One region of the Neobacillus sp. DHD-1R genome, then DNA from elsewhere that is predicted to be linked to it. Evidence: riboswitches for the same ligand, from Rfam matches in the RefSeq annotation. Region 1 holds a riboswitch; the other holds the start of a gene.
The links. Region 1 has a riboswitch for FMN ahead of AC3ANL_RS17395 (ECF transporter S component). Riboswitches for the same ligand answer to the same signal wherever they lie in the genome.
Positions count from the first base shown of each region.

Region 2: linked by a shared signal. The riboswitch ahead of ribE (riboflavin synthase) and the one ahead of AC3ANL_RS17395 (ECF transporter S component) in region 1 are both predicted to bind FMN.

Region 1 covers NZ_CM173232.1:3,530,520-3,545,485, forward strand. Annotated here, with positions in the region: gene AC3ANL_RS17330 (Glu/Leu/Phe/Val family dehydrogenase) at 1-281, opposite strand, end outside; gene AC3ANL_RS17335 (genetic competence negative regulator) at 514-1,095, opposite strand; gene AC3ANL_RS17340 (metallophosphoesterase) at 1,170-1,952, opposite strand; gene AC3ANL_RS17345 (CBS domain-containing protein) at 2,172-2,804, opposite strand; gene AC3ANL_RS17350 (spore coat associated protein CotJA) at 2,949-3,179, shown strand; gene AC3ANL_RS17355 (spore coat protein CotJB) at 3,176-3,436, shown strand; gene AC3ANL_RS17360 (manganese catalase family protein) at 3,524-4,093, shown strand; gene AC3ANL_RS17365 (DUF2663 family protein) at 4,127-4,582, opposite strand; gene AC3ANL_RS17370 (LysM peptidoglycan-binding domain-containing protein) at 4,673-5,416, opposite strand; gene AC3ANL_RS17375 (CPBP family intramembrane glutamic endopeptidase) at 5,413-6,018, opposite strand; gene AC3ANL_RS17380 (RecQ family ATP-dependent DNA helicase) at 6,015-7,520, opposite strand; gene AC3ANL_RS17385 (YpbB family protein) at 7,511-8,557, opposite strand; gene AC3ANL_RS17390 (ferredoxin) at 8,817-9,065, shown strand; gene AC3ANL_RS17395 (ECF transporter S component) at 9,185-9,769, opposite strand; FMN riboswitch at 9,929-10,064, opposite strand; gene AC3ANL_RS17400 (peptidoglycan DD-metalloendopeptidase family protein) at 10,608-11,375, opposite strand; gene AC3ANL_RS17405 (negative regulator of sigma-X activity) at 11,786-12,976, opposite strand; gene sigX (RNA polymerase sigma factor SigX) at 12,951-13,502, opposite strand; gene AC3ANL_RS17415 (ATP-binding protein) at 13,755-14,966, opposite strand, start outside.
Region 2 covers NZ_CM173232.1:2,171,711-2,186,676, forward strand. Annotated here, with positions in the region: gene AC3ANL_RS10405 (TerC family protein) at 1-232, shown strand, start outside; gene pssA (CDP-diacylglycerol--serine O-phosphatidyltransferase) at 500-1,126, shown strand; gene AC3ANL_RS10415 (iron-sulfur cluster assembly accessory protein) at 1,232-1,534, shown strand; gene AC3ANL_RS10420 (Cof-type HAD-IIB family hydrolase) at 1,628-2,371, shown strand; gene AC3ANL_RS10425 (cold-shock protein) at 2,500-2,700, shown strand; gene AC3ANL_RS10430 (YwbE family protein) at 2,821-3,021, opposite strand; gene AC3ANL_RS10435 (hypothetical protein) at 3,014-3,217, opposite strand; gene katA (catalase KatA) at 3,490-4,950, shown strand; gene AC3ANL_RS10445 (CBO0543 family protein) at 5,121-5,645, shown strand; gene AC3ANL_RS10450 (GyrI-like domain-containing protein) at 5,784-6,254, shown strand; FMN riboswitch at 6,394-6,540, shown strand; gene ribE (riboflavin synthase) at 6,702-7,361, shown strand; partial or broken gene ribB (3,4-dihydroxy-2-butanone-4-phosphate synthase) at 7,422-8,030, shown strand; gene ribH (6,7-dimethyl-8-ribityllumazine synthase) at 8,165-8,635, shown strand; cobalamin riboswitch at 8,741-8,934, shown strand; gene AC3ANL_RS10470 (ABC transporter substrate-binding protein) at 9,125-10,090, shown strand; gene AC3ANL_RS10475 (FecCD family ABC transporter permease) at 10,056-11,117, shown strand; gene AC3ANL_RS10480 (heme ABC transporter ATP-binding protein) at 11,121-12,587, shown strand; gene cbiB (adenosylcobinamide-phosphate synthase CbiB) at 12,584-13,567, shown strand; gene cobD (threonine-phosphate decarboxylase CobD) at 13,527-14,606, shown strand; gene AC3ANL_RS10495 (bifunctional adenosylcobinamide kinase/adenosylcobinamide-phosphate guanylyltransferase) at 14,588-14,966, shown strand, end outside.

The sequences.
Region 1 (14,966 bases):
TCTGTTTCCGTTACATCTGGATGAAAGCGAATACCGCCCTTTGTTGGGCCAACTGCATCATTATGTTGTGCACGGTATCCAGTAAATATTTTTATCGAACCGTCGTCCATTCTTATTGGGATTTTAACTGTCAATAACCGTAGCGGCTCTTTTAAGAGCTCATATACCTCTTCAGGATAACCTAACTTTTCAAGGGCCTTATGAATAACAGTTTGTGTTGATTTTAACACATCTTGCTCTCCCTCTTGATTAGTCTGTTCATTAGCTTTTTCGGCTACCATTTTGTAATCCTCCTAGAAAATGCTTTACGAATGTTGTCCTCTTTCAGACACAAGTATACACGTTTAAAGGATTTATGCAAGAAATAAAGCACAAACTTCTTTTAGAAAAACGTCAATATGTAAACGTTATCAATTCCGTTTTAAAAGGATTTCCTTTATACATGTCTATCCTCTCTTCATTTAGAAAGGGGCCAATGCCCCCTTTAAAGTTTAATCTTATTCAGACCAACGTTTATTTAAAAAAATGAAGAATGGTTTCCACAGCGAAATGTTCCATAACAGGTTTACCATATTCAGCAAGAACGATTGGACTCAAAATGGAGGGATTGCCAAACTCTGATAAGATACATGCAGCCACTTCCTTTTTTGCTGTTTCAACGTTTTCCAGTAAAAGATAATAACGGTTATTCCATGCATAAAGGCTTCCTCCAAAAATATCTACAATAGATAGTCTTTTGGATAGACCAATAATATCTTCAAAATCTTTAAATTCGTATAATAATTCTTCACAGCCTTCAACTCTTACCTGCATTTCAATATAGCCATCATATTGTAAATCCTCATCGTCTTTTACTTCGTCAACCGTTATGATTAGGATCATCCCTTGAGCCTGCAGGGAGAAGATTTCTACGGCTACAGAACCCTGGATATCCACATCTAATTCCTCACTCGCTTCTTCAAGCATATCATGAAAAAGCTGATTCCATTTACTCGAATCTTTCCAAATATCTTCTTTCGAAAGTCCTCGGTCAAATAAATCATCAGAGGTTAAAAATATTTTTATTTTATTGGCCGTTAAGCGTTCTAAGCGCATGCTTTTGCCCCCTGCCGTGACATAACTCTTGTTTTCAGTGTATGCCTTAGGGTTCTATTGGTGAATTGTCTACATCATCCGAAATTTTCTGGTCCCCTTTTTAACGTAAGGAGGTGTGATTCTGCAGGGGCTCCTAACCTTAATGGCAGAGCAGTGGTTCCATATCCATTACTTATTAACAGAACGGTGTTCACAAACTTTTTAAGCTTTCCTCTTTCATATGGACTGTACCCTAATATATGGATCTGTCCGCCATGTGTATGTCCACTTAGTACTAGGCGAATATCGTGCTCAGGGAGGATCTTTTCCGTAATGGCCGGAAAATGGCTTACCGCTATTTTGAAACTGCTATCCTCTGCATCCTGTAGTGCCAATTCTAAGCGATCTCGTTGTTGACTCATGTCATCCACACCAAGTAAAGATAATTTTTCGCCGAATGCTGATTCGAATGTCACGGCAGTATTGTCTAACACCTTTACGCCAAAATCAAGCAATATCGCGTCTAATTTTCGAAAATCCACTTCATAATCATTATTCCCCCAAACGAAATAAACGGGGCCAAGTTGCTTTAATTTTATTAAGTTTGCTTTTACTCTTTCAAAAGGGACACCTTTCTCAGTCAAATCCCCCCCGATTACTACAAAATCAGCTTTTTCTTTTACCTGTTGAATAACTTTATCAGAAATGGTCCGTCTATGAATATCCGAAATAAAAAAAATAGATACCCTCTCAAATGATGCTGGAAAGTCTGAAAAATATAGTTCCTGTTCCACAACTTTATTTAAAAATGCTTCTCGCCACATATATAAGAGCAGGAATACCCCCATTAAAAATAGTCCACCCAAAAAAATAATCATGTTTTCTTTCCCCATTTCCCCTACTTACAGTTATACGAAAATCATACCATAAAGGACACCTAACTTAAAAAGGCTACTGTGTGCACCCAGCTAAATACCATTCAATTTGGTAATACCCACAAAATAAAGTAAGAATGTGCATGCTTCTACTTTTAAACATAAAAATCCTCCCCATACAATATATGAGAAGGAATTTCTTTCTTTGCCTTATTGTTATAATTAGTCCTCTTGAATACTTAAAATACGGAACCCATATTCTTCAAGCTTTTTAGTAAATCTATCAATATTATCTTTCTTTTCAATCTTCATAACAATTCGACGCACTAGTTTGTCTTTTTCATCGAAAGTGACAAGTGAGATAATATGTTCATGAAATTGATGGGCAATTTCCGAAAGGCGAGCAATTCGTCCTTCAGTTTCAACTGAGGTAAAAGCAATCCTAACACCAGGACGATTGACGCCAAACGCACTTTCAAATGAACTTATTACATCAGAACGTGTTACAACTCCAAGGAAGGTTCCATTGGAATCCACAACCGCCAATAATGGGAAATCCTTTAAATCGAGCAATGTTTTTTCGAACATTTCTCCCCCATGTAAAAACTTGTCTTCATATGAAGCAATATCTTTAACTAAGGTAGAAGTCAAATATTCTTCCCTTGCCTTTCCTGAAAGGAAAAAACCTTGATAGATATTAAATCTTGTGGCAACTCCAACATATTTATCACCCTTTAATATTGGTAAACCATCAATTTTATGTGCTTCTAGTAGTGCCAACGCTTCCCTAAGGGTTACATCAGCCTGTGCCGTATAACATTCATGTCTTGGTATCATGATATTTTTTACGAACATTTCTCATCACCTCGTAGTCTTAATCCTCTATGTTAATTATACTTCTACAATCTAATGAATTATCCTTTAATATATTAAAGATTTATGTCATGTATCAAAAATTATTTCATATGATTAACTGATATTGAAAAAGGGAGGACGACTATGAATACTCATTTTAAAACGTATCATCCTTATGCGAGTCCGTATGACCCTTGTAAACCAATCCTTGAAAAAGCTTACTCTACCCCACCTAATATATATATGGGTTACCAACCGCCGAATTTACCACAATTTACACCATTCGAGGCCCTGAAGGCAGGTACACTTTGGAAGGACTTTTATGATTCGTGGTATGGTCCACTGGAGCCAGGCAAAGGAGGACTGCCACAGTGAAACAGGTACCAGCAGAATATTATCAGCTAATGGAACAACTTCAGGCAGTCGACTTTGTTTTAGTTGAACTTACCTTATACTTAGACACACATAACGATGATCTTGAAGCCATAAATCAATTTAATCACTATGCAAAAGAGAGAAAGAAATTAAAAAAGCAATTTGAAAGTCAATTCGGCCCTTTACAACAATATGGCAACAGCTACTCAGGATATCCTTGGAACTGGGATGATACACCATGGCCATGGCAAGTTTAACAGCAAAAGAGTCCCATAGCGATGAGGGTAAATCGCATAGGTGTTGAGCTAGATTGTTAGCAAAGTTTAGAGGGAGGTCTTTATAAAATGTGGATTTACGAAAAAAAACTACAATATCCTGTCCGTGTAAGTACGTGTAACCCGAGGCTTGCAAAATATTTAATAGAACAGTATGGTGGTGCGGACGGGGAACTTTCAGCAGCCTTACGTTATTTAAATCAAAGATATTCCATTCCTGATAAGGTAATTGGTCTTTTAACAGATATTGGAACTGAAGAGTTTGCTCATTTGGAAATGATTGCCACAATGATTTATAAATTAACTAAGGATGCCACTCCAGAGCAGCTGATTGCAGCCGGACTTGACGACCATTATGTCAACCATGATAAAGCCATATACTACCAAAACGCCTCCGGTGTTCCTTGGACTGCATCCTATATTGCAGCTAAAGGCGATCCAATAGCTGATCTATATGAAGATATTGCTGCAGAAGAAAAAGCCAGAGCGACATATCAATGGATTATCAACATGAGTGATGACCCTGATTTAAATGATGGTTTAAGGTTCCTTCGTGAAAGAGAAATCATTCATTCTCAGCGTTTTCGAGAAGCTGTAGAAATTTTAAAAGATGAGCAAGGAAAAAAGACAATCTTCTGATAAAAAATAAGAAGCAGCTCCATTTTCTGCTTCTTATTTTTTTTCGTGGTACAGGTTAATATCATATTGCTTTTTCATCACTTCGAAAACCACATGTCTATTTTTCCATTCCTCTTCTTTTTTCCATAAGTCTTTACTGCGATCAACTATTTCACATCTTAATTCCTGATATTCCTTTTCTTTTTTTTCCTTTTGTTCTTTTAGCAGTTTCATTGCACCAAACCCGATCAAGGAGATCGCAAATAAAAACACTGCTATCGAATCATTTAATGAAACAGATAACATGGATATATAAGAAAAAGAATAGTGAGTGTAGACGTTTTTATAAAAATATAAAATAAATAAAAAAGCAAAAAAAAGCGTTAAATATATTGAAAAATAATGCCACATTTTAGCATCATCAAACTTTTTCTTTCTTTTCCTAACGTTTTCTAACATTTGTTTTGTTGCCGGATCAGTATGTTCAAGTAATTGGATTGGAGAATCCATTTTTTATCACCCTCCATTTCTCTCTATATACATATGACCTTGTCCTATAAATTATGTTCTTCGAAAACAAAAAAACCGATCAGAGACCGGCTAATTGTTTAATGGTATTTTTAAAACTTGACCAGCATAAATGCTTTCACTCTGAAGGTGATTCGCATTCTTAATAATGGCGATACCTTTTTGAGATTTGTAATACTTCATCGCTATCCTAAATAATGTTTCTTGTGGCTGGACAGTGTGATAAACCAGCTTAGTGGTTTTAACGGTTTTATTTGTATCAGACTTGCTGGTTTCTGTTACAGCCGGCTGAGGACTATTTTTATCTGAACCTTGTTTAATAGCAGTGTCCTTTGGACTGGATGTCGGAATAGTAGGATTAGAATGATCACTCGAAGCAGTCTGCTTTGATTCTGCGCCAGGATCTGCACTTTTTTCACCAACATCACTCGTCTCGATGCTATTTTGATTACTTTCCTTTGATTCCGCTGAAATGCTTTTTTCATCTTGAGTCGACTTTTCAAGATTGATGGTTTCGTATCCGACTGAGTCTCCTGATGTTTTTTCCGTTCCCTTAAGACGATTACCACTTTCTCGGTAGGATATAATACTAAAAATAATAATTGGAAGGAGGATAAAACACAATACTAATAACCGAATGACTGGATATTTTAACTTCCATTTTGTTTTCTTCTTTTTTTGACGGTGCAATTGCTCCCTTGGAGGAAATTTATCACTTCGATTTGGACCAGCACTATCTTCGGCCATTTCATTAATTTTTTGAATCCGTTTTTTTAATCTTTCCGCTTGGTCTCTATAAGGTTCTTCTTTATTCACGGAGCTACTCCTCCTTGTTCGTCCTCAATGATAGAAGGTCTACATTTTATATATACGCCTAAAACAAAATCAATGACAAAATGCATCATGATGGTAACCGCTATATTTCCGGTCCAATCGAAAATCAAACCAATAAAAAAACTAAGTAATACAATATTTAAAAATAGAAACCAATTAAAAAGATAACGGTAGTGAATGATAGCAAAAATAATACTAGCTAGGATCAGCCCCACCTTTGTCTGAATGATCCCTCGAAAAAGTAGTTCCTCACTAAAGGCAACAATAAAGGCAATCACTAAAATATGGAAAATATTTCTTTTTCTAAAGATCCTTTCATTCAATCCCCCATCATCATAAAAAGAAAAAGGCAGCCATTTCATTAACACAATATCCAAGATGACAACAGCTACACCAGCAGGAATACCTATTTTTAAAATATTTAGGTCATGGAAGTGAAAATTGGCTAAATATGAAAAATGGTCAAAAAATATAAATCCTAAAATAAAGGAAATAACCAAGAGAATGATTTGTGTTAAATACAGATGATAAAGAAGCTCTTTATCAGTTAAGCCTGCAATCAGTGCATGATATTTCTTCTTCATTCACTCAACTCACTCTTGAATAGAATTTTGGCAAGGTAATCCTTCCATTTTTCTTCCCTATTTATTGGCACTGTATTTTCAACAGAATGATATTGATCTAGTGTCAAACCACAAAGATCACAGCATGAGGGTACTTTGTTTACCAATTGCTCATCAAAATAATCTAAAATACATGCACGTCTGCACGTTGTGTCTTCCACGAATTTTTTCATTCGATAAATATTAGTTATCTTTACTTCTAATCTTTCTTTAACAAATTTCTTTAAATCCAACTGTAAACCTTTAAGGGAGCTTTTCTCAAGTGATGAATTATTGATGAAATCCTTGATGATTCTCCACTGAACTTCTGAAAACCGGCCATGATCGCATAATTGCTGATTTAGTTCAATTTTACCATCCCTGAACAATTGATCCTGCTGTACTTGTGTAAACAACCAATCTATTTGCAATTCTGTTGGCAATTCCCCTTCTGCAAGTTGAAGTGGAAGCTGCTCATCACCTGGTGAATATAATAGGATGGCAACACTTGGCAGTCCATCACGGCCTGCCCTGCCGATTTCCTGGAGATAGGATTCTATTTGCATCGACATATGATAGTGGATAATAAACCGAATATTTTCCTTATTTATTCCCATTCCAAACGCACTGGTTGCACAAATAACATCAAGTTGATTATGGAGAAATTGTTGTTGAATCAATATTCTTGTGTTTTGATCCATTCCCCCATGGTAGGCCATTGCCTGACAGATATCTTTCTCTACTAGTAACGAAGCCATTTGTTCTGCCGCCTTTTTACTTGAAAAATAAATGATTCCTGGCTTTTGCAATTGTTTAACAAGGTCGAGCACTCGGTTCTGCTTATCATGATAGGTGTTTAATTCTTCAACTAAAAAGGCTATATTTGGTCGATCAATCGTCGATTCTATTTTAATGATTTCTTCTAGTCCTAGTGAAACAACAATGTCCTCACGTACCTTTTTTGTAGCGGTTGCGGTAAGTGCGAGTGTTAAAGGATTACCTAACTTTTCTCGAATGTTGCCTAACTTTGAATAATCTGGCCGAAAATCAAAACCCCACTGGGATATACAATGAGCTTCATCGACTACGAATAACGAAATAGATAGTTGTTGAAGCATACTTATGATAAAAGGTACCCCTAACATTTCAGGAGAAATAAAGATAAACTTATACTCCTTTAAATGACGAAGCGCATGGTTTCTTTCTGTGGAAGTAAGAAACGAATTTAGTGCAATGACCCTTTTTTCTCCTATCAGTTTCATTTGCTCTACCTGATCCTGCATTAAAGAAAGAAGAGGAGAAATAATTAAAATATGCCCTTTTAGTATAAAACCAGGAAGTTGATAACATAATGATTTTCCCGTTCCTGTTGGGAGCATAGCTAATGTATGTTTCCCGGCAAGGATGGATGAGATAACTTCCTTTTGCCCAATTTTAAATGATTGATAGCCAAAGTGTTTTTCTAAAAGCTTTTCTAATTGCATTCATTTTCACCATACTTTGCAAACACTAACCTAATTTGAAAATAGGTTGCTTCCTTCAATTTTCCCTTTATCAGCTTTAGCTGCTTAGTTCCAAGAAGCTGAGAAATTTCTACTATCTTTTTTTGTAACTCTTTATTAACATATCGATCGATTGAGAAACCATCAACATGTAAGGCAAATTCCACAAGATGGTCTTCAATTGTACTTATCTTTAAATGCCTAAAATTCGCAATCTGATCGATAGAGTATCCCTGCTCTAAAAGTTTCCACGTTTTTCTAGATGTAATGGTTAATTCATCATCCTGCTTCAAGTCTTTAATAAGTGCAGGCAGGATGCTAAATCGATGAGTATCCTTTTCAATGGTTTGCAATAGATAATGGAGTGCATGAATAAAGCCGATTTGGTAATCGTGTATATCCAACTTTAACTTCTTTGCTGCCTGGAGCGGTGTTAAACCTATTTGCTGAAAACCAGTTAATTGAAACACTAATATGGATGGATCGATCTCCTTTTCGTCATTAAAGCATACCATTAATTCAGAAAATAAGACTGCCCCCAACTCATTCCTAGGTATTTTGAGCTTTTTTAAAGCTGATTTTAACCATAGGTGAACATCCTTATTTTTTTGAATGGGAAGATACCTTGTTTCCCCGTAAACAAGATTCGAAGTCACTTGAATAAACAGCGAAAGCCTTTCCCAAAACAAGGTTGTAAAGGGATGATAACTCCAGCCATTGATATAAACGGGAAATGAAGCATTTTCTAAAAGTTCATGTCCAGACTGCGTTAAAAGGTATCGTTGATCGCCACTACTGACAATCCACTTGTTTGCAAGCATTTTATCAATAACTTCATCAAAAGACTCACGGGATAATGATTCATATATCCCAAAAAATCTCTTCAACGAAAATAAATGAGCATCTTGGATGGTTTGTGATGACTTTTTTCCTTTTATAAGATGATAGACGGAATAAATGGTCCGTTCACTATTTAATTGTTTTAAACAATAAAGAATGATGGTTTCTAATTGCAACATTTTTACTCCACCACTTTTTTCGCATATTATCGACAAATTTCCCATTTTTTCTGATTTTATTTTACCATGAAATCGAATAACTTGTTGGGCAAATATGTAGAAGTTTAACAAATTGAAATGAATTAACTCATTTCTAAATAGCATTTTTCTATTGAAAAGTTGACCATACAGTTTTACAATAGATGTAGTAATGCGTTTCCATATTAGTTTGGGAAACAAGTTAGAATATTTTTTGTTATTTTACTGGGAGGTTTTTTTCATGGCAAAGTATACAATTGTTGATAAGGAAACTTGCATCGCATGTGGAGCATGTGGCGCAGCTGCACCAGATATTTATGATTATGATGATGAAGGCATTGCATTTGTAACACTTGATGAAAACGAAGGAATTGTTGAAATTCCAGATGTTTTAATCGACGACATGATGGATGCATTTGAAGGTTGTCCAACAGATTCAATTAAAGTTGCTGATGAGCCATTTGAAGGTAATCCAACTAAATTTGAATAATATTTTGTCAAAAAGATATTTTTAAGCTACTAAGAGGATGTCCCCCTAAAATGACATCCTCTTTTTCTTATGGAAATAAACCAAAACAAAGGCCTCAAATCGGAGGCCTTTGTTTTGGTTTATGCATTTTTAATGTTGGAAAATTTATTAATCAATCCTTGCATCCGAACAAACAGTAACATAAAGATGAACGACATCATGACACCTTTTATTACATTAAAAGGTAAGATGGCTGGGACGACCAAATTACGCATATCCGGGAACCCCATCAGAACTGTATAGGCTGGTAAAATGAAGAAATAGTTCAATAAACTCAACACAATTGCCATTGTAACGGTTCCGATAATTAACGCAATTGTCATTCCCTTTCTTGTTTTAAGTTTATTATAAACATAATATGTTGGCAGGATAAACACAATACCTGCTAGAAAGTTAGCAATATGTCCTACAGGGATTCCTGTCTGACTTCCTGTCGCAATATAATTAAGAACATTTTTGAATAACTCAACTAAAATTCCAGCCACCGGTCCAAAAATTAAAGCGGCAATTAATGCTGGAATGTCACTGAAATCAATAAATAAAAAATTTGGAAATGGTGGTAGTGGGAAATTTAAAAGCATTAATAAATACGCAATACTACTTAACATCCCAATCGAAACATAAGCCTTTACAGTCATTCTTTTTGTTTTCATCTTCTTTTTCATCTTCCTCTCTCCTTTTTTGGATCCATCACGTTAGGAAGAGAGGTTCAGCAACAGACCTTATGTAAATAAAACTCCCTCAAGACAAATTTACTTGAGGGAGTTTACAAAGGTACGCTTAATAAACGTTCCAAATATCACAATTTTGAACGTCCGCAGAACCTCCATCTTCTCCCATCCAGACTATACTGTCGGCTTTGGAATCGCACCAAATCCTGCCTAATAATAAGGCTCGCGGGCTCAAGAGTATTACTCTTATACCGCCGATCGGGAATTTCACCCTGCCCCGAAGATAGATCGATATGAAATTACTACTTTATTATACTAAAGAAAGCCACTTTTGTTAAGTATAAAAATTACTTTGTCCTCTTTTTATTAGAAAAGCGGAAGCGCCCTGTTCTGCGGCGTATGGCCTCCTCGGAAAAGCTTACGCTTTCCCTTCGTGCGATGCCAATGCTGCCGTTGCCTTCCTTATGGAGCGCTCCAACTGAGATAAGGTGAAACTTCAATCAGCGAACGTTCTTCTCGCTGATTGTTAGTTGAGCCGATCGGGTTCTTACGGGCAGTTGAGAATCTACTGCCCGTTAAACGCGATAAAGGAAACACGAAGAGCCGGAGGCGCATTCGTGCTTGACTTATCGTAGGGCGGAGAGCGAAGGACACTAGCCGCTAAGGCGCTCCTCGGAAAAGCTATCGCTTTTCCTTCGTGCGAAGTAATGCTTCCGAAGCTTGCTCTTCTGGAGCTGGACAATTCTCGAAGTCAAAACTTATAAATTCTTATAAATCAAAAAAGAGGCTGTCCCACAAAAATGGTCAGACCATTTTGAGACAGCCGCGTTACCTATTGCTGAACAATTAGGATTTGATTCGGTATTATCAAATCTGACGTCAGATGGTTAAGGTCTTTTATTCTAGTTACTGACATATTTTGGTTCTTTGCAATCGAGTACAAAGTATCCCCTTGTTTAACTAAATATTTACCTGGATTGGATGAACGGATTGTTTGTACTCTCATATCATTACTTTGCGGGTGAAGATGCGAACTTACCTCTAATACTGTATCCCCAATACTAGCAATCCCAGCTTGTACGGATTCACCCACATCCGCTTTCCCTAACAGCTTTTCTGGATCCATCGCATATTTCTTATCATATCGCCATTCTACTTGATGTGTTTCAAAATGAAGATGTGTTCCAGTTGCTTGACCTGTTCGGCCCATTTTACCAATGACGTCACCTTGTTTAATCATCTGACCTTGTGCAGCTAAACGCTTGTTTAAATGTGCATAAACGGTAACAAAATTACTTGGGTGTTTAATAAAGATTACATTTCCATATGAAGTGGAGTAGTACGACTTAACAACCACTCCATCCTCAACAGCAAGCACCGGAGCGTCTATTTTCCCGGCTATATCAATTCCTTTATGATTTCCATGCCTTGTTCCATATGTATCGGAAATGACACCATCAGATGGCCAAATCCAGTGATCATTACTTTCTATTGGCTGCGGCATACCCGCTGCTTCCGAATGTTTTCCACCTAAAAATAATAAACTGACACAAAGCGCCATAATTATGGCAATTAAAAATCTCTTTATGTAGTCACGCATGCCTTTCTTTTCCTCCTTATACCTTGTCCTTTCCTCCATAACTTATGTTCGTCTATTCACATTTAGAACATATTGCTTCACAGAGGGAACTTTGAGCATACTTGTTATAATTTGGAGTTTTGCTGTTTTTTATTCATTTTACAGAGATAATTCAATATAAACTTTACCTTCTTCTGTGACCGCATCTTTTCCAAGAAAAGCGGAAGGCGCCCGCCTATCGGCGTATGGACTGGAGCGCTTCGACTGAGATAAAGGAAACACGGTGAGCCGAGCGAACCGATGTTGACTTATCGTAGGGAGAAGAGCGAAGTACACTAGCCGATGGCGCCTGGAGCAGGACATTTCTCAAAGCCAAAATTAATATTTTCTTATCATGCAAAAAAATCAACCACAAAGGGTTGATTTTTTGTTTATTGAATACTTCGAAAGTTCGGTGCTAGTGGGACCTTGTTCTCTTTAGTTAAATCAAATGAACCTATATGTGTCAATGAGGAATCTTGTACGATTACCTGTTCCATGCCAAACTCCTTTGCTGTTAAAAGCAAGGCTTCAAAAGAAATGGAGGAAAGTTGGTTATCCTGCATACTAGTATTTCCCTTAAATGAAATAATCAAAGTTTTATCCTTTATGGATACATGATGGATTGGAAGTAAATGGGTAAGAGAACTTTTTAAATCAACACCTGATGGCTCTGTTTTCATTGCCTCTATTGCAGAAAAAATATCCTTATAGGTTTCATTAGATGGTGTTAATAATGGTATGTCGCTATTCGCAGGATAATAAAAGAAATAAGCATGTTTTCCTCGAGGAATCACCTCAACTTCTTCCACATGACCAAAATTACCTAATTCAATTCCAATTTTGCCGTTTGTTGTGAATTTAATTTTTTTGCTATTGCTATTAGAAGCTATATTTTTATTCAGTACATTCATAAAATTCGTTTCAGTAGCGGATCCCTGTCCATATTGATGATCTGCTGGTAAATCAATCAAGACATCTTGATTGTTATCGTCCAGTTTCATCGTCATGTTTAATGGATAAAAGTCACTTAATCCCCATTCTTCTTCTCTTAAATTTGCCATGTTTTCATTAAATAGATTTAACCAAGACTGATTTTTAGAATCTGGTATTATGGTTGAAACCGGGATGAGGTATTGCGCTTGCAAATCTGGAATCCAGTAGGTTAACACTGTTCCATTCTCGACTTGATCATCATAAATAGCTGTTTTAATCGTTTCAGTACCATTAGGCTCCATTTGTGCTGTACCTGATTTTGCTTTTTCTTCATAAGGGACAGCTTCTTTTTTCAGTGCAATTGTTGAATCCTGCTGAGCAGCATCCATTTCTTTGCTTGTTGTGGATTTTTGCTCTTGGGCGTTATCAAATGAACGGTTTGTACCATCCATTAAATTTGGTATTAAGATGAAAAATAGAAGCAGTGCAGCCGCAGCAGCCAGACCAGGCAGCAGCCGTGGTTTCAGTTTTCGCTTTTTAAAAGAAAGATTTTGATAAATGTCACGAGGATCGCGATGGTCTTGTATTTTGGGCATTTGCCTTAATAGTTCTTCGAGCTCTCTATCGCTCCACTCTGACTTTTTCACTAGATAATCCCTCCTTTTCAAAAAACATTTCCATTTGCTTCTTTAATGCTTTTAATGCGCGGTGCTGTGTTGTTTTAACCTTACTTTCCGTCCAGCCTAGCGCTTGAGCTGTTTCCGCTATCGATAAATCCTGTAAGTATCTTAAAATAATGACTGACCGCTGATCCAAGGTGCAAGACTCAAGACATTGGTAAATCCATCTGATTTCTTCTTTTTGGACGGTAATTTCTTCTGGAATTGGAAACTCATCCTTTACCTGATTGGTTGACCAATCAAATTTTTCCAGTAATCTTTCTTTCCAGCCCTTTTGTTTACGAAAAGAGTCAATCGCAACATTTCTTGCAATCGAAAACAGCCATGTTTTTTCACTGCTTTTTCCCTCAAAACGATTATAGGCCTTAAATACCCGAATATAGACTTCTTGGACGAGGTCCTCAGCTTGTTCTTTGTTCCTAACCATATAAAAAAGAAATTGAAAAACGTCATGATGATATTTTTGGTATAGTTCATCGAAAACGGAGTCCATCAAATCCCCTCCCCGTTCATAGTATTAGTCGATATATATGTATAAAAGGTTTCACCCCTATAAATATAGACTTTTTTCTAACAAAATGGAATATATTTACTGCAAATAATTCCAAGCAGTTGGGTTTTAGTTAGAAAAAGCTCATCCTATTGGATGAGCCTTATTTGTATTCATGAGTAACACTCCGCTTGAATATGACTAAATTAATTGTTCCTCGTGAATCAAGAACAATCGGCAAAATATTGGTTAATATTACTTTTTTCGTGGAATTAAGAAGGAAAATGTTGTTCCTATGCCCATTTTGCTTTGAACAGAAATTGTGCCGCGGTGAGCATCAATAATATTCTTTGCAATCGCTAATCCCAACCCTGTTCCAGCTCTGCCTCTAGTCCTGGCTTTATCCGCCTTATAAAAGCGTTCAAAAACAAATGGCAGGTCTTCTTCAGGAATTCCAGAACCAGAATCTTTGACTTCAATCTTGATCCCCATGACTTCCGAGGTTACAGTTAATTTCACTAGACCATCTTTGGGTGTATGCCTAAGCGCATTATCAATTAGATTGGTGAGCACCTGTTCAATTCGGTCAGGGTCAAACAAAGCCGCTTCTATACCATTTTCAATTTCTGCAAACAATTGAATTTCGTTTTCTTTTGCCAACCCTTGAAATTTATGAATAATTCTATTAATAAACGAAGTGAGCTTAACTTCTTCCATCGATAAATGAATATGTCCAGCCTCCATTCGAGCTAGGTCCAAGAGTTCATTTACAAGCCGGCCCATCCGTAAGGATTCGTCATAGATGACCTTCGCCATTTCTTTTTTCTCTTCTTGTGATTCGGCAATATCATCAACTATGGCTTCACTGTAGCCCTGTAACATGGAAATTGGTGTTCTTAGCTCATGTGAAACATTGGCAATAAAGTCTTTTCTCATTTTCTCCAATTTTCTTTCCTCAGTCATATCCCTCAGAACAGCTACAGCGCCTCGAATAAATCGATTACTGTAGAGCGGACTGACTAAAATAACCCAATGGCGACCTTGAAGTGATATTTCACCAATTTGCTCATTTTCTGTATCAACCGCCAGCTGAAAAAGATCCATGACCTGTGAAGGAATCGACTCAGAATCCGGTCCGAGCTCCCCCTTTTCATAATACCAATATTGCAAAAAACGATCAGCAGGTGGATTCGTGATTAGAATGGTTCCATCTCGATTAAAGGTAATGACCCCGTCTGCCATACTACTTAAGATACTAGAAAGCTGCTCCTTCTCTTGATTAAGAGCATTCATATTAAACTTTAGCTGCCTGCCCATTTGATTAAAGGCCGTTGCCAACTCCCCTATTTCATCATGGGTCAGGATAGGGACCTTTGTGTCAAATTTGCCTCTTGCTACTTCAAATGCAGCCTCCCTCATTTTCCTTAGCGGAGCTGTAATCCTAGTAGATAAAAAGAAGGCAAAAAT
Region 2 (14,966 bases), 1.4 Mb from region 1:
TGAGCGAAGACCAGGTTTAGAAATTGCTGCCTTTTCGATTGTGGGCTGGGTTGGTGTTAAACTTGCTGTTTACACTCTTTCACACCCGTCATTAGCCATCTTAAATGAGGAATTTGCCCATTCAACCGAATGGAAGGTAACCTTCTATGTTGTTTTAGTTGGGATCGCGGCAGCTGGTTGGTTTCTTTCAAAGGATCAAACTGTAGAAGCTGCAAATAAAGCGAACGTTTGATAACGAACCCGCCAATTGGCGGGTTTTCATTTATGTAATAAGATGGTAAATTAATATAGACATACTATTTAATGGAAAAGGGATATTAAAATTAGTCGGTGTAATTTTGTTTTTCCAAATTTGTAATGAAAAACTGTATAATAAGGTATATAAACAAGCAAAGAGTTGCGTAGTTTTATTAATCGTTTTGGAGTGATACATATTATTAGAAACAGTATTCCTAATCTTTTTACCTTAGCTAATTTATTTTTTGGTTTTTTGTCTGTGATGTATTCAGCACAGGGGGACTACAAGAATGCCGCCATTTTAATTTTAATTGGTATGATGCTGGATAGCATGGATGGACGTATTGCCCGAATTCTCCGTGTCGAAAGTGATCTGGGGAAAGAACTTGACTCTTTAGCTGATATTGTCACCTTTGGTGTGGCGCCTGCCATGATGGCCTACTATTCGTATTTTTCATTCTTCGGTGTTGTTGGCATGGCTGTTGCAGGACTCTTTCCTTTATTCGGAGCCTATCGATTGGCTCGATTCAATATTAATGCCGTGAAATCATCTATAAAATATTTTACCGGGGTTCCGATTACGGCGGCCGGCGGTTTATTAACACTTTTGACGCTGTTTCAGGGGAAAATGCTTGGTTTCATCTTTGTCATTGCCTTTTTTGTTTTATGCTATTTAATGGTAAGTACCATTAAAATACCAAGCTTAAAGGATATCCCGCTGCCGAGATACGGAATCATCATTACACTTTTTTTGGGATACGCCATCTACATCGTCTTTAAAAAAGAACAGCAGAGATTCCCATATTTCATCTACGTAGCCATTCCCCTCTACGTCACCTTTATTGGATACCAGCTGGTGAAAACAAAACGGAAAAAGAGCTTAAAATAAAGATTAAATATATTTGAAATTATGTTGATTCAACACTTAACACTGTCTATTTTTAAACAATCGTGGGATAATAATATAGAATACATAACAAGAGGAGAGCACAAAATGGACGTTAAAATTAATCGCAATGCAGCAAAAGCATTAAAAAAAATGTTAGAACAAGATGGCTCAGAAGGAAAACTTTTTCGAGTTTACGTCACAAATGTTCATGGAGATCATGCCCACTATGATTTGATGCTAGATACTCCAACTGAAAATGATGAAGTGGTTAAAACCGATAAGGATATTGATATTATTCTTGAGAAAAATAATGAGTATCTTGATGGTGCCTGGATTCAATTTTTCCATGTTCCAAAAGAGGAGTGGTTGATTACTAATCCTAAAATGGGCGGACACCACCATCATTAATATAAAAGCAAACACTTGGTTTTTAACGCCAAGTGTTTTTTTATCGAGGAGATTCATAAAATAGATAAAAAAGTCAAAAGGGAGAATTTACTAATGAATCAATTTAAAAATGAAATTAAATTAATTGCCTTAGACATGGATGGGACCCTTTTAAATAGTGATGGACAAATATCCGAAGCAAATCGCCAAGCAATCAAAGCTGCCCAAAATAAGGGGGTATATGTTGTTCTTAGCACTGGGCGTTCATTGTTGACATGTCGGGAGCATGCAGATGCATTGGAACTGACCTCCTATCTGGTAACGGTTAATGGCAGTGAGATTTGGGATGAAAATCGGGAATTAGTCGAGCGGAATCTGGTGAAATCTGAGCTGGTACAATGGATGTGGGAATTAACTCAGCAACATAAAACAAACTATTGGGCAATCGGCACGGACCGCCATTGGCGAAACGAAATGCCTGAGGACTTACATAAGAAAGAATGGTTAAAATTTGGATTTTGGACGGATGATGATGAAACAAGAGCAATAATATTAAAAGAACTTGAAGCAAAAGGGGAATTTGAAATTAGCAATTCCACTTTGAGGAACATCGAAGTTAACCCTGCTGGCATTCACAAGGCTAGAGGACTAGAAGTGGTTTGCAGCAGATTAGGCATTAAAATGAAAAATGTTATAGCAGTTGGAGATAGTCGAAATGATTTAATAATGATTAAAGAAGCAGGAATTGGTGTAGCAATGGGAAACGCTCAGGATGTCGTTAAGGAGGCTGCAGACTGGGTCACTTTAACAAATGATGAGGACGGGGTGGCACGTGCCATCCACAAATGGATTCTTTGAAGTTGAATGGAAAAATTTAAATTAATAGATGTTTTTATGGTATAGGAGGGTTGAAAATGGGTAAACATATTTAGGCAAGTATATTTTGCAAAAACATGTATGGTTACATGCTAGGAGGCTACAAAGAAATGGAACAAGGTAAAGTAAAATGGTTTAACAGTGAAAAAGGATTTGGATTCATTGAGCGTGAAGGTGGAGAGGATGTATTCGTACATTTTTCAGCCATTCAAGGTGAAGGATACAAATCTTTGGATGAAGGTCAAGAGGTTACGTTTGAAATCGAAAATGGCCAACGTGGACCACAAGCGGTAAACGTTCGTAAATCATAAGACCTGCCAATCTTGGAGGATGTCTCAAGGACATCCTCTTTTTGTATGGCTTTTTACAAAAAAACATCTGCTACACGAGCAGATGTTTTTTAAGAATGATGCTAATAACGGAAAAGTTTTTTAAACATCTTGAATTTCCTTGATTCTACCAACTTGTCCATCTGTTAGTCTCACTTTAATACCATGAGGATGAAAACTCGAGTTAGTCAATATATCTTTCACGATGCCCGCTGTTAGTTTTCCACTTTTTTGATCCGCTTTTAAAACTATTTTCACAGAAGCCCCAGGGTGAACATCCTTTCTGTTCTGGCCGTTAGACACCCATTTTTCTCCGTGAATTACTAACTTTTTTGGTCTGTTGACTTTTCATCTTTTTGGCACTCTGGGTGTTATTTGCATTAGTATTCCCTGATGCTGCTTTGTTTTTTTTATTTTCAAGCTGCTGTTTCATCGCTTCTTGTAAGCTCATTTTCTTTTTTGGTTCTTCAGCTTGGTTTGTTTGATTAGATTCACTCATAAAAAATCCTCCTATAAAAAGTGTCATGTACAGTATAATCTATTTTCACCTTAATTAATAATCATCCATTCAAGATAAAAAATTTTTAGGACGTTATTTCTATATTTTTGGAATAACGTCCTTTATTTTTAATACTTATGTAATAGTAGGTACAGGTTGGTATAATTTAAAATCCATATTAATTAAAAATAATTATTAATTAATATGGATTTTAATTAAATTTATATTATAATCTATTTAAGTTTCTAAAAAATAGTTTACGAGGTGATTAAATGAGTAACACGAACAACCATTTAACAACAGGAAATGGAGCACCTGTTGGTGATAATCAAAATTCGATGACTGCAGGTTCACACGGTCCAACTCTCATTCAAGACGTACATTTACTTGAGAAATTGGCCCACTTTAACCGTGAACGTGTACCGGAGCGGGTGGTGCATGCCAAAGGTGCAGGCGCACATGGTTACTTTGAAGTCACAAATGACATGTCTAAATTCACCAAGGCAAAGCTGTTTAATGGGGTTGGAAAACGAACGCCAATGTTCATCCGATTCTCAACTGTAGCTGGAGAATTAGGTTCAGCAGATACGGTTCGGGACCCGCGTGGTTTTGCAGTTAAATTTTATACAGATGAAGGAAACTATGATTTAGTAGGAAATAACACACCAATATTCTTTATTCGTGATGCCATCAAGTTTCCAGATTTCATTCATACTCAAAAGAGAGATCCAAAAACACATTTGAAAAATCCCAACGCAGTCTGGGATTTCTGGTCGCTTTCCCCTGAATCCTTACATCAAGTAACATATTTAATGGGAGATCGCGGTCTGCCTGCCACGCTCCGTCACATGAACGGTTATGGAAGCCATACCTTTAAGTGGGTAAATGAAGATGGCGTAGCTGTATGGGTGAAGTATCACTTTAAGGCAGAACAAGGCGTTAAGAATATGTCGGCAGAGGTGGCAGCTAAATTAGCGGGTGACAATCCAGATTACCATACTGAGGATTTGTTTAATGCAATTGAAAGTGGAGATTTCCCCGCATGGAAGTTGCATGTTCAAATAATGCCATTTGAAGATGCTATTACGTATCGATTTGATCCATTTGATGTTACAAAGGTATGGTCACATAAGGATTATCCATTAATTGAAGTAGGAAGAATGGTGCTGAACCGCAATCCTGAAAATTATTTTGCGGAGGTTGAGCAGGCAACATTTTCGCCAGGAACGCTTGTTCCAGGTGTGGAGGCATCTCCGGATAAGATGCTTCAAGGCCGATTATTTGCTTATTCCGATGCCCACCGCTATCGTGTAGGACCAAACCATAATTTACTTCCAATCAACCGGCCAAAAGTGGAAGTTAATAATTATCAACGTGACGGTGCGATGCGCTCTGACAATAATGGCGGCGGTTCGGTTTATTATGAACCTAATAGCTATGGGGGCCCGCAGGAAACACCCGAACATAAACAAACTCCATTCCAAGTTACAGGTGCAGCCGAGCAGGTCTCCTATGATCACGACGATCATTATACCCAAGCGGGAGACCTTTACCGGTTAATGACAGAAGACGAGCGGAGTCGTTTGGTGGATACAATCGTGGGTGCAATGAAGCCAGTGGAAAGAGATGATATTAAACTTCGCCAAATTCAACATTTCTACAAGGCTGACCCAGAGTATGGAGAGCGAGTAGCAAAAGGCTTGAATTTAGCCATTCCGCAAGAAGTAAAATAAGCGTTGGAAGAGAATGTTTCAAGTCAAAGGGTCAGACCCCACTATGTGTAGCAAACGTGGGGTCTGACCCTTTTTACTCAATTTAACCAGTAGTTTTTCCAGATATCTGTCATAAATTTTCAAATAACTGGAAAAATAAAAGTACCAAGAATGTGAAGGAGTCTATACCTTTGAATCTGAACATTGTCTATGGAGCAATATTTATTTTTTCGGCAATTAAATGGGGAGATTGGAAAAACTGGAGGGCGTATTATTCTACTTACTTATTTTTAATGGTGGGGGATCTCCTCTATCAATTTCTGTTATTTAAACATAGTATGTGGGAATACATACCTGTTGGAAGTGATATAGGATGGGCTAAACATACTCACATAGCGTTGCTGGTTATATTAATAAAATATCCTGCAACTATTAGCATATTTCTAGGACATTTACCAAAGGAGAAATGGAAGAAATTATTCCACATTCTTCTATGGACTATTATTTATACCGTGAATGAATTTGCGGATTTGAAAATAGGGGCATTAGTGCATAAGAATGGTTGGAATCTAGGCTGGTCAGCTTTTTTTAGTTTTGTTATGTTTTCTGTCTTGGCTGTACATTATAAACATCCTCTTTTAGCTTGGATCCTCTCTGCGATCTATGCCACTTTTTTGTGGAATGTATTTGATATACCACAAAGTATCTTAAAATAATTTTGGAGCGAGGCAGCCCTAGGCTGTCTGTTTGGTTTCAAAAAATTTTTTTCACGAAAAGGCTCGAATTATTTTAGCAGGAATTCCAGTGATAATTTAAGAATAATAGAAATATGCTTGTACAAAGGGGGGATATGCTTGGGAATCCAAGTAATTGAAAAAGCTGAAATGAAAGTAGTGGGACTTTCATGGAATGGTACATACTCGCAAACGCAATCTATTTCTAGTCTTTTCACGATGATGGAAGAACGTCTCGATGAAGTTTTACATCAGACGGAAGAACCAATCTTAGTAGCACCTTTTCATAGCAGAGAAACCGAATTCACTTATTATGTAACCACACCAGTCGAAAAAATTGAAGATGTACCAGCAGGAATGGTGGGCTTTACCATTCCACGTAAAAACTACGTGGTTGCATCCCATAAAGGAAGGCTAGAGGATGTAGAAAATACGTATCATCGGATGTTTTCCTGGATGAAGGAATACGGGTACGACCATGATCATCAAGCACTAAGTTTAGAAATTTATCATGAAGCTCACAAACAGCAGAACGGAGCAGGAGACCTTTCATTTGACATTTATTTACCGGTTAAAACTTATAAGAAATAATGGGCATTTAATCATGCAATGAAAAAAATAAGGAGAGTCTTTTTAACTCCTTATTACGAACACATGTGAAAATATTCACAAACAAATTTTCTTTACAGTATAAATAAAGTATACTAATATGAAAGTTAACAAGCTGAATAAATTCCTTCGGGGTCAGGTGAAATTCCTAACCGGCGGTGATGAAGCATTGCTTCTAAGTCCGTGACCCGGTTAACATTTTTGTTAAACGGTGGATCTGGTGAAACTCCAGAGCCGACAGTTAAAGTCTGGATGGGAGAAGGAAAAAAGCGGATTAATAGTAGGGTGAAATATGCCTATTTTTAAGCCTTTATTTTCTAATGCCTTTTTCAAGACCCTGAAGAGAAAATTCTTTTGGGTCTTTTTGTATTTCATTTTTAAATGAGAATAATAAAAAGAGTAAAACCTAAGTAAGGAGTCGTAACGATTATGTTTACCGGAATCATTGAAGAAATTGGTGTGGTTTCAAATTTTCAGCGCACTGGCGAATCGTTTGTTTTATCGATTCAAGCGAACAAGATACTCAATGATGTTCACCTTGGCGATAGTATAGCCGTTAATGGGGTGTGCCTTACGGTTACTTCTTTTACAAGTAAGCATTTCACCGCTGATGTCATGCCTGAAACGGTCAAAGCCAGCAGTTTAAATGCAGTGAAGCGCGGGGCAAAAGTCAATTTAGAAAGAGCGATGGCAGCTGGAGGAAGGTTTGGCGGTCACTTCGTTTCGGGGCATATTGATGGAACTGGGGTCATTAAACGAAAACAGGCAGTAGAAAATGCCGTTTACTATGAAATTGAAGCAGACCCTGAATTGTTAAAATATATGATCGAAAAGGGTTCTGTTGCAGTCGATGGGACAAGCCTAACTATTTTCGCAGTAACAGAACAAAGTTTTACTCTATCGCTGATTCCTCATACCTTATCGGAAACAGTCGTAGGGCTTAAGGGCTCAGGGGAGATTGTTAACTTGGAATGCGATATGGTCGGTAAATATATCGGCCATTTTATCAAAAACTTTTCAAGTGAGACACAACGAAAAAGCAAGTCTGGTATCACGGAAAGCTTTTTAGAAGAAAATGGGTTTTACTAACCTAAAGTCTAAAAATTGCATCCATCCATGACTGTTAGATAAATAAAAGGAGTGATAAGCGTGTTTGATTCTATTGATGAAGCCCTTAAAGATTTAAAAGAAGGTAAAGTGATCATTGTTTGTGATGACGAGGATCGGGAGAATGAAGGTGACTTTATCGCTTTAGCTGAAAAAGCAACACCAGCAGTGTTAAATTTAATGGTTACGCACGGAAGAGGCCTTGTCTGTGTTCCAATTGAGCAAGAACTAGCGCAAAAACTTGAATTGATGCCGATGGTTGCTAAAAACACGGATCCTCATGGAACAGCTTTTACCGTAAGTATCGATCATAAATTTGCCAAAACAGGAATTTCGGCATTCGAACGATCTGGTACAATCTTAAGTTTGCTTGATCCAGAGGCTAAAGCCGAGGATTTTAAAAGACCTGGACACATGTTTCCTCTCATTGCTAAAAAGGGCGGAGTGTTGGAGAGAACAGGGCATACTGAAGCAGCGGTTGATCTTGCGAAGTTATGCGATGCAAAACCTGCTGGGGTTATTTGTGAAATCCTGAATGAAGATGGAACAATGGCACGTGTTCCTGAACTCCGTAAAATTGCGGATAAGTTAAATGTAAAGATGATTATGATCAAGGACTTGGTTGAATATCGAACTCAAAAGGAAAATTTGAAGAACGTGAGATAAAATTAACCAAAATTAATTTTTTATCGGTATTTTAAATGCCCATCATTCAAGAAAAAAGCTTGATAAATGAGGGCATTTGTACATGACTATAGAAAAATTAAACTAATGGAGGCATTAACATGGGAAATATTTTTGAAGGAAATTTAGTTGGCTCAGGATTAAAAATAGGAATTGTAGTGGGACGTTTTAATGAGTTCATAACCAGTAAATTATTAGATGGGGCACAGGATGCATTAAAAAGACATGGAGTCAGTGAATCCGATGTAGATATCGCCTGGGTTCCAGGTGCATTTGAATTACCGTTAATCGCTCAAAAAATGGCAAAAAGCCAAAAGTATGATGCTGTCATCACACTTGGGACAGTCATCCGCGGCGCGACACCACATTTTGATTATGTATGTAATGAAGCAGCTAAAGGTGTTTCAGCAACATCATTAGCGACTGGTGTTCCTGTTATTTTTGGGTTATTAACCACTGAATCCATTGAACAGGCGATTGAGCGTGCAGGAACCAAGGCTGGTAATAAAGGCTGGGATTCTGCAACATCTGCCATTGAGATGGCCAATCTACTCAGAAATATTGAACAATAATGCTTTTAATGAGTAATGATAAAGTCACCTCTTAAGCTGGCTTTAATATTATTTCTTAAAATCATATACAAATCATTACGCTACTTTTATAATAAAAGTAACAAAATAGATCTTTAAAGATTAGGTGCTAAAATCTTAATATGAGATTTTAAGCTTAAAAGGGAAGTTTGGTTAAAAGCCAGCGCGGTCCCGCCACTGTAAATGGGAGCAACCTATAATATGTCACTGTCTAATAGGATGGGAAGACGTAGGAAGCGATGATCATGAGCCAGGAAACCTGCCTAATTCTTGTGCGCCAATTAACCTACGTGGATAGGAGGGTGTTGAAGGCTAGACTACTTTTACTTTATAACAGTAATTGAATCTAATCACATCAACATCTCCATTTTACAGTGGAGATGTTTTTTTGTTGCTGAAGAAGTTAATGGGGCACAGGGGGATTTATTTGTTGTTACATAAATTTTTATTAAACAGAAGGCAGGAGAAAAAATGAAGAAATGGTATTCGCTCTTATTAGTAGCATTATTGACATTTGGTGTTTTAGCTGGTTGTGCTGAAAAGAAAGATCAGGTGAAACAGGAAAATAACACGAGTGTGGAAAAGAAATCAGCAGAAGTCACTTTTCCAGTTACGATTAAAGATGCATTAGATAATAATGTTGTGATTGAGAAAAAACCAGAAAAGATTGTCTCACTGATCCCAAGTAATACAGAAATTGCTTTTGCATTAGGTCTCGAAAAAGAAGTAATTGGTGTGTCTGATTTTGATAATTATCCTGAAGAAGCAACGAAAAAAGAGAAAGTCGGCGGGCAAGAAATTAACCTAGAAAAAATCATTTCCTTAAAACCGGATCTCGTTTTAGCACATGAATCATCAGCTCCTATATCTAAAGAGGGACTTCAACAACTGCGCGATGCTGGTATTACAGTGCTGATTATTAATGATGCGCAAAATTTTGACCAAGTCTATGAGTCGATTGATATGATTGGGAAAGCTACTGGAGAATCCAAAAATGCAGCTGAGATTATCACGGGAATGAAGGCTAAATTGGCAGAAATCAAAACTAAGGCGGAAGAAATAAAAGAAAAGAAAAAGGTATTTGTGGAGGTTTCTCCTGCACCAGAAATTTATACACCTGGAAAAAATACCTTTATGGATCAAATGCTCACTGTGATTAATGCAGAAAACATTGCAAATGATCAAGAGGGCTGGATTAAAATTGATCAAGAGGCCATGATCAAACGGAATCCCGATGTCATCATTACCACTTATGGCTATTATGTAAAGAATCCAGTTGACCAAGTTCTAAGCCGCAAAGGCTGGGAAACGGTTAACGCTATAAAAAATAAACAAGTCATCGATGCTGATTCTGATCGTGTGACCCGCTCAGGCCCTAGGATTGTTGAAGGAGTAGAGGATCTTGCAAAGGCAATCTATCCAGAGGTTTTTAAATAATAAACTTCTCGCCTACATACTGGCAGGGGTTTTCCTTTTCATTTCTATTTTATTAGGTATTTCGATCGGAACAGTTTCGGTTCCCATGTTAACTATTATTCAAATAATAAGTGATAAGCTATTTGGGTTTATTTCACTCGGACAAATCGACCCCATGTATTCGAGTATTGTCTTAAGCATTCGCTTACCTAGAGTCATCTTATCAGGCCTTGTCGGGGCGTCTCTTGCTATTGCAGGGGCGGCCTTCCAAGGTCTGCTGAGAAACCCGTTAGCAGATCCCTATACATTGGGTGTTTCATCGGGGGCGTCCGTTGGTGCCGTGCTTACACTGTTTTTTCATCTTTCCATCCCATTTGTCGGCTTGTTCACCTTACCATTACTAAGTATTTTATTTTCATTTTTCACGATTATTTTGGTCCTTACGTTTGCCAGTAAAATTGAGCGCTCGATGAGAGTAGAAACGATTATCTTAACGGGTATTATTTTTAGTTCTTTTCTAGGTTCAATTATTTCGCTTATGATAGCTCTGACTGGGGATGAGCTTAGGCAAATTATTGGCTGGCTTTTAGGAAGTGTATCAATGAGAGGCTGGGAATATATTAAAATCATGCTGCCCTTTTTTATTATCGGTTCTGTCCTGCTTATAGGTAATTCAAAAGAATTAAATGCCATGTCATTTGGGGAAGAACGGGCACAACATTTAGGGGTCAATGTTCAAAAAAGAAAGTTAATTATCTTGACTGCTGGTTCCATTTTAACAGGAGCGGCAGTGGCCGTTTCGGGAACAATTGGATTTGTTGGACTTGTGATTCCCCATCTCTCAAGATTATTATGGGGTCCCGATCATCGGCATCTTCTTCCATTATCGATCATTACCGGGAGTGGTTTTTTAATTTTAGCTGATCTAATTTCGAGAACGATTATTTCGCCGACAGAGCTGCCGATTGGTGTGATAACGGCCCTAATTGGTGCACCCGTATTTGCCATGATATTACTGCAAAGAAAACGGATGGAAAGGAGAGGATAAGGAATGCTTAGCGTACAACAAGTTTCAGGCGGATACTCAAGTGAACCTGTTCTAAAGAACATTTCATTTGAAGTAAATCAAGGGGAATTGTTCGGGATCCTAGGACCTAATGGAAGTGGAAAAACAACTTTATTGAAAATGCTTAGCGGGATTTTACCCTTTCATCAAGGGAAGATTTTTATTAAGGGAAACCCGCTCCAGGAATACCAGACAAAACAACTGGCCCAAATTATTGCAGTCCTTTCTCAACATTCATCCCAATCTTTCTCTTACACGGTAAAAGAAACGGTTTCGCTTGGCCGCTATGCTCATCAGAAGGGATTGTTTCAGACCTGGAATAAAGAAGATGAAGCAGTTGTCCAAAGAGTCATGGAGCAGATTGGTGTCTCGGCATTTCAAAATAAAAATATTCAGGAGTTATCGGGCGGAGAGAAACAGAGGGTCTTTCTCGCACAAGCATTAGCCCAAGAACCTGAAATTCTCTTATTAGATGAACCTACCAACCATTTGGATTTATCGTATCAAAAGGAATTACTAGATTTCTTAAAAAAATGGACGTCAGAAAATAGCTTAACAGTTATCTCGATTTTCCATGATTTAAATCTTGCAGGGCTTTATTGTGATCGCTTGCTTCTCCTCGAAAACGGAACGATTAATATCGATCATGTTCCTAATGAAGTGCTTAGGGAAGAAAGAATTAGAAATGTGTATCATACAGACATTCAAAAACATCCCCATCCAAAAGTGGCTGCTCCACAGATGGTCTTGCTCCCAATTGAGTTTAAGAAATCAAACCGTTTTGAAATAGATGAAACGTACGTATCTGTTTCTGAAGAATTGATTGAGGTAACAACCCCTTTTTCCTTAAGAACCATGTCTTCAGGTGTCTTGGGTTCTGGAACCGGCTGGCATCAAACATTCGTAAATCGGCATGTGAACAAGGATTACAACTGCAGCGACCATCGCATGGAAATGGCTGCATTTTTAAAAGTAAAGGGTTTTGAACCGTCAGAGACCGTTGGCATGATGACAGCGGTTGTATTGGAAGATGTGGTATACAAATTGTTTAAACAAGACGGCTTCTCCCTATTGGCAGTGGTCACTGCGGGGGTTGGTAATGCGATCGATGCTTCAAAAAGTGTACAGCATACATTTGAGATGACACCTGGAACGATCAACACCTGGATTTTTGTGAATGGTGAACTGACAGAGGAAGCATTTATTCAATGCATCATGACCGCAACGGAAGCAAAGGCAAAGGCATTACATGACTTAAAAGTAATGGATAAAGTCACTGGAACAATCGCTACAGGCACCTCGACAGATAGTATTTTAATTGCTGCTTCTCAAACCGGAGAACTGTTAGAATTTGCCGGAACGATAACCCCTTTAGGAAAGCTTATTAGTACAGCAGTTTATCAGTGCACAACAGAAGCTATCCAAAAATCCAGTAAAAGGAATCGAACATGATCGTTTCTCATTTAGTCGCAATCACGCTTGCTTATCTTATTGACCTGCTTATTGGTGATCCGCCGCATTGGCCACATCCTGTTAGATGGATTGGTAACATGATCACTTTTTTTGAAAAGAGATGGAATCATGGGGATTTTAAGCGATCGAAAGGGGTTGCTATGCTTCTGTTTATCTTACTTTTTGTTTTTTTCATCGTTTTAATGTTAGTAGTAATTGGGTATCAGATTCATCCTTTAGTAGGAATCTTAGTGGAAGGTATTATCATTTCTAGTACTATTGCCCAAAAAAGCTTGAAAGATGCTTCCCTAGAAGTCTATTACCCTTTAATAGAAGGAAAGCTTGCTGAAGCAAGAAAAAAGCTATCCTTTATTGTTGGCCGCGATACAGATTCATTGGATGAAAGTGAACTTGCTCGTGGAACAATTGAGACGGTTGCCGAAAATACAAGTGATGGAGTGACAGCACCCTTGTTTTGGGCCTTCATTGGTGGAGCCCCCCTTGCGATGGTTTATCGGGCAGCCAATACATGTGATTCGATGGTGGGCCACATAAATGAGAGATTTAAAGAGTTTGGCTGGGCATCTGCGAAGTGGGATGATGTAATGAACTGGATACCAAGTCGATTAACGGGAATGATGATGCTGCTTGGAAAACGTCCGGAAAAATTCAGCTATCGAAGAGCGTGGAAGATTTTATTTAGAGATGCAAAAAAGCATCCGAGCCCAAATAGTGGCTGGGGTGAAGCAGCCGTTGCCGCCCTCTTGGGAATCCAGCTTGGGGGAATAAACTATTACAAAGGTTTGATTTCAAACCGGGCAAAAATGGGTGATCCTATTCAATCCATCCAAGCGGGCCATATTCTCAAAGCGAATGCTATTCTTAGCAAAACCGTTTTTTTATTTTTATTATGTTTATGGATAGGGGGCATGTTTCTTGATGTGGCCATCACATGGCTCGAATCCTCACTATTTATATGAGGCAATGGGGCTCACACTTCCTAAGCAATTTATTGATTTCAGTGCAAATATCAATCCCCTTGGTCCACCAGCAAATTTGAAGGAAAAGTGGCAGGACTTTTATCAAGAAATTATCGTTTATCCCGATCCATTTGCCACAAGGTTAAAGAGGATAATTGCAACCATTGAGCAGACAACCGTTGATTCCATTTTAATTGGAAATGGTGGAGCTGAGCTCATTACACTAGTGGCAAGAATGATGGCAGGCAAAAAAATACTAATTGTAGAGCCAACTTTTTCTGAATATGAACAAGCATGTCGTGTTAATCATTGTGAAATTTTCTATCATCAACTGAAGGAGCCGAACTTTCAATTGGATCAGACTGATTTATGCGCTAGTCTGATGGAAGCAGATGCGGATGCCTTGTTTCTGTGTAATCCGAACAATCCGACAGGCATTCAATATTCTAAATCAATGATCATTTCAATTATGGAGGAATGTGAAAAGCAAAATTGTTTTGTCATTTTGGATGAAGCATTTTTTGATTTTTTAAATGACTATGATTCATTCATTCCATACATAAACAGGTTTTCAAATTTAGTTATTATTCGCTCCATGACAAAGATGTTCGCGATTCCAGGAATTCGACTGGGATATTTAGTTTCCCAGCCTGAAAATATCGTAATACTTAGCCAGTTACAATCCCATTGGAGTACGAATACGATTGCATTATTAGCAGGTGAACTTTGTTTACATAATGAATCTTTTATAAAAGAGACCCAGGAATATATTCGTAATGAACGAAAAAGACTCCTTACTTTTTTTAAACGAGAAAAATTTGCGGTTACAGCTTCCAAAGTTAATTTTTATTTATTGCGGGATCCTTTATTGGAAGATCAGTATAAATTGTTTGAGTTTCTCCTATATCGGGGTATGATTCCACGGCATACGTTTAATTTTCCTGGTTTGGAGGGAAGATGGCTTCGGTTTGCAATCAAGGGCCATGAAGAAAATAATCAATTAATGGAGGTGTTGGCAGAATGGCGGCATCATCATTAATCTTCATAACAGGCGGAGTAAGAAGCGGGAAAAGCAGCTTTGCTGAAAGCAAAGCTATCGAGATCGCAAGTGAAACAGGTGGAAAACTTACCTACTTGGCAACAGGTGTTCCTTTTGATCTAGAAATGGAGGAACGAATCAAAAAACACCAATGTGATAGACAATCAGGTCCATGCCATTGGAAAACAATTGAACGTTCTGTCCAAATAGGGAAGCTTGCCCATGAATTTACTAACCAGGATATTATTTTGTTGGATTGTGTCACGACACTATTGAATAATGAATTGTTTTCTATAGAACAAGCCTGGGATAACCCTTATTTAGAAACGGTTAAAGAAAATATTATCTCAGGGATTTCTT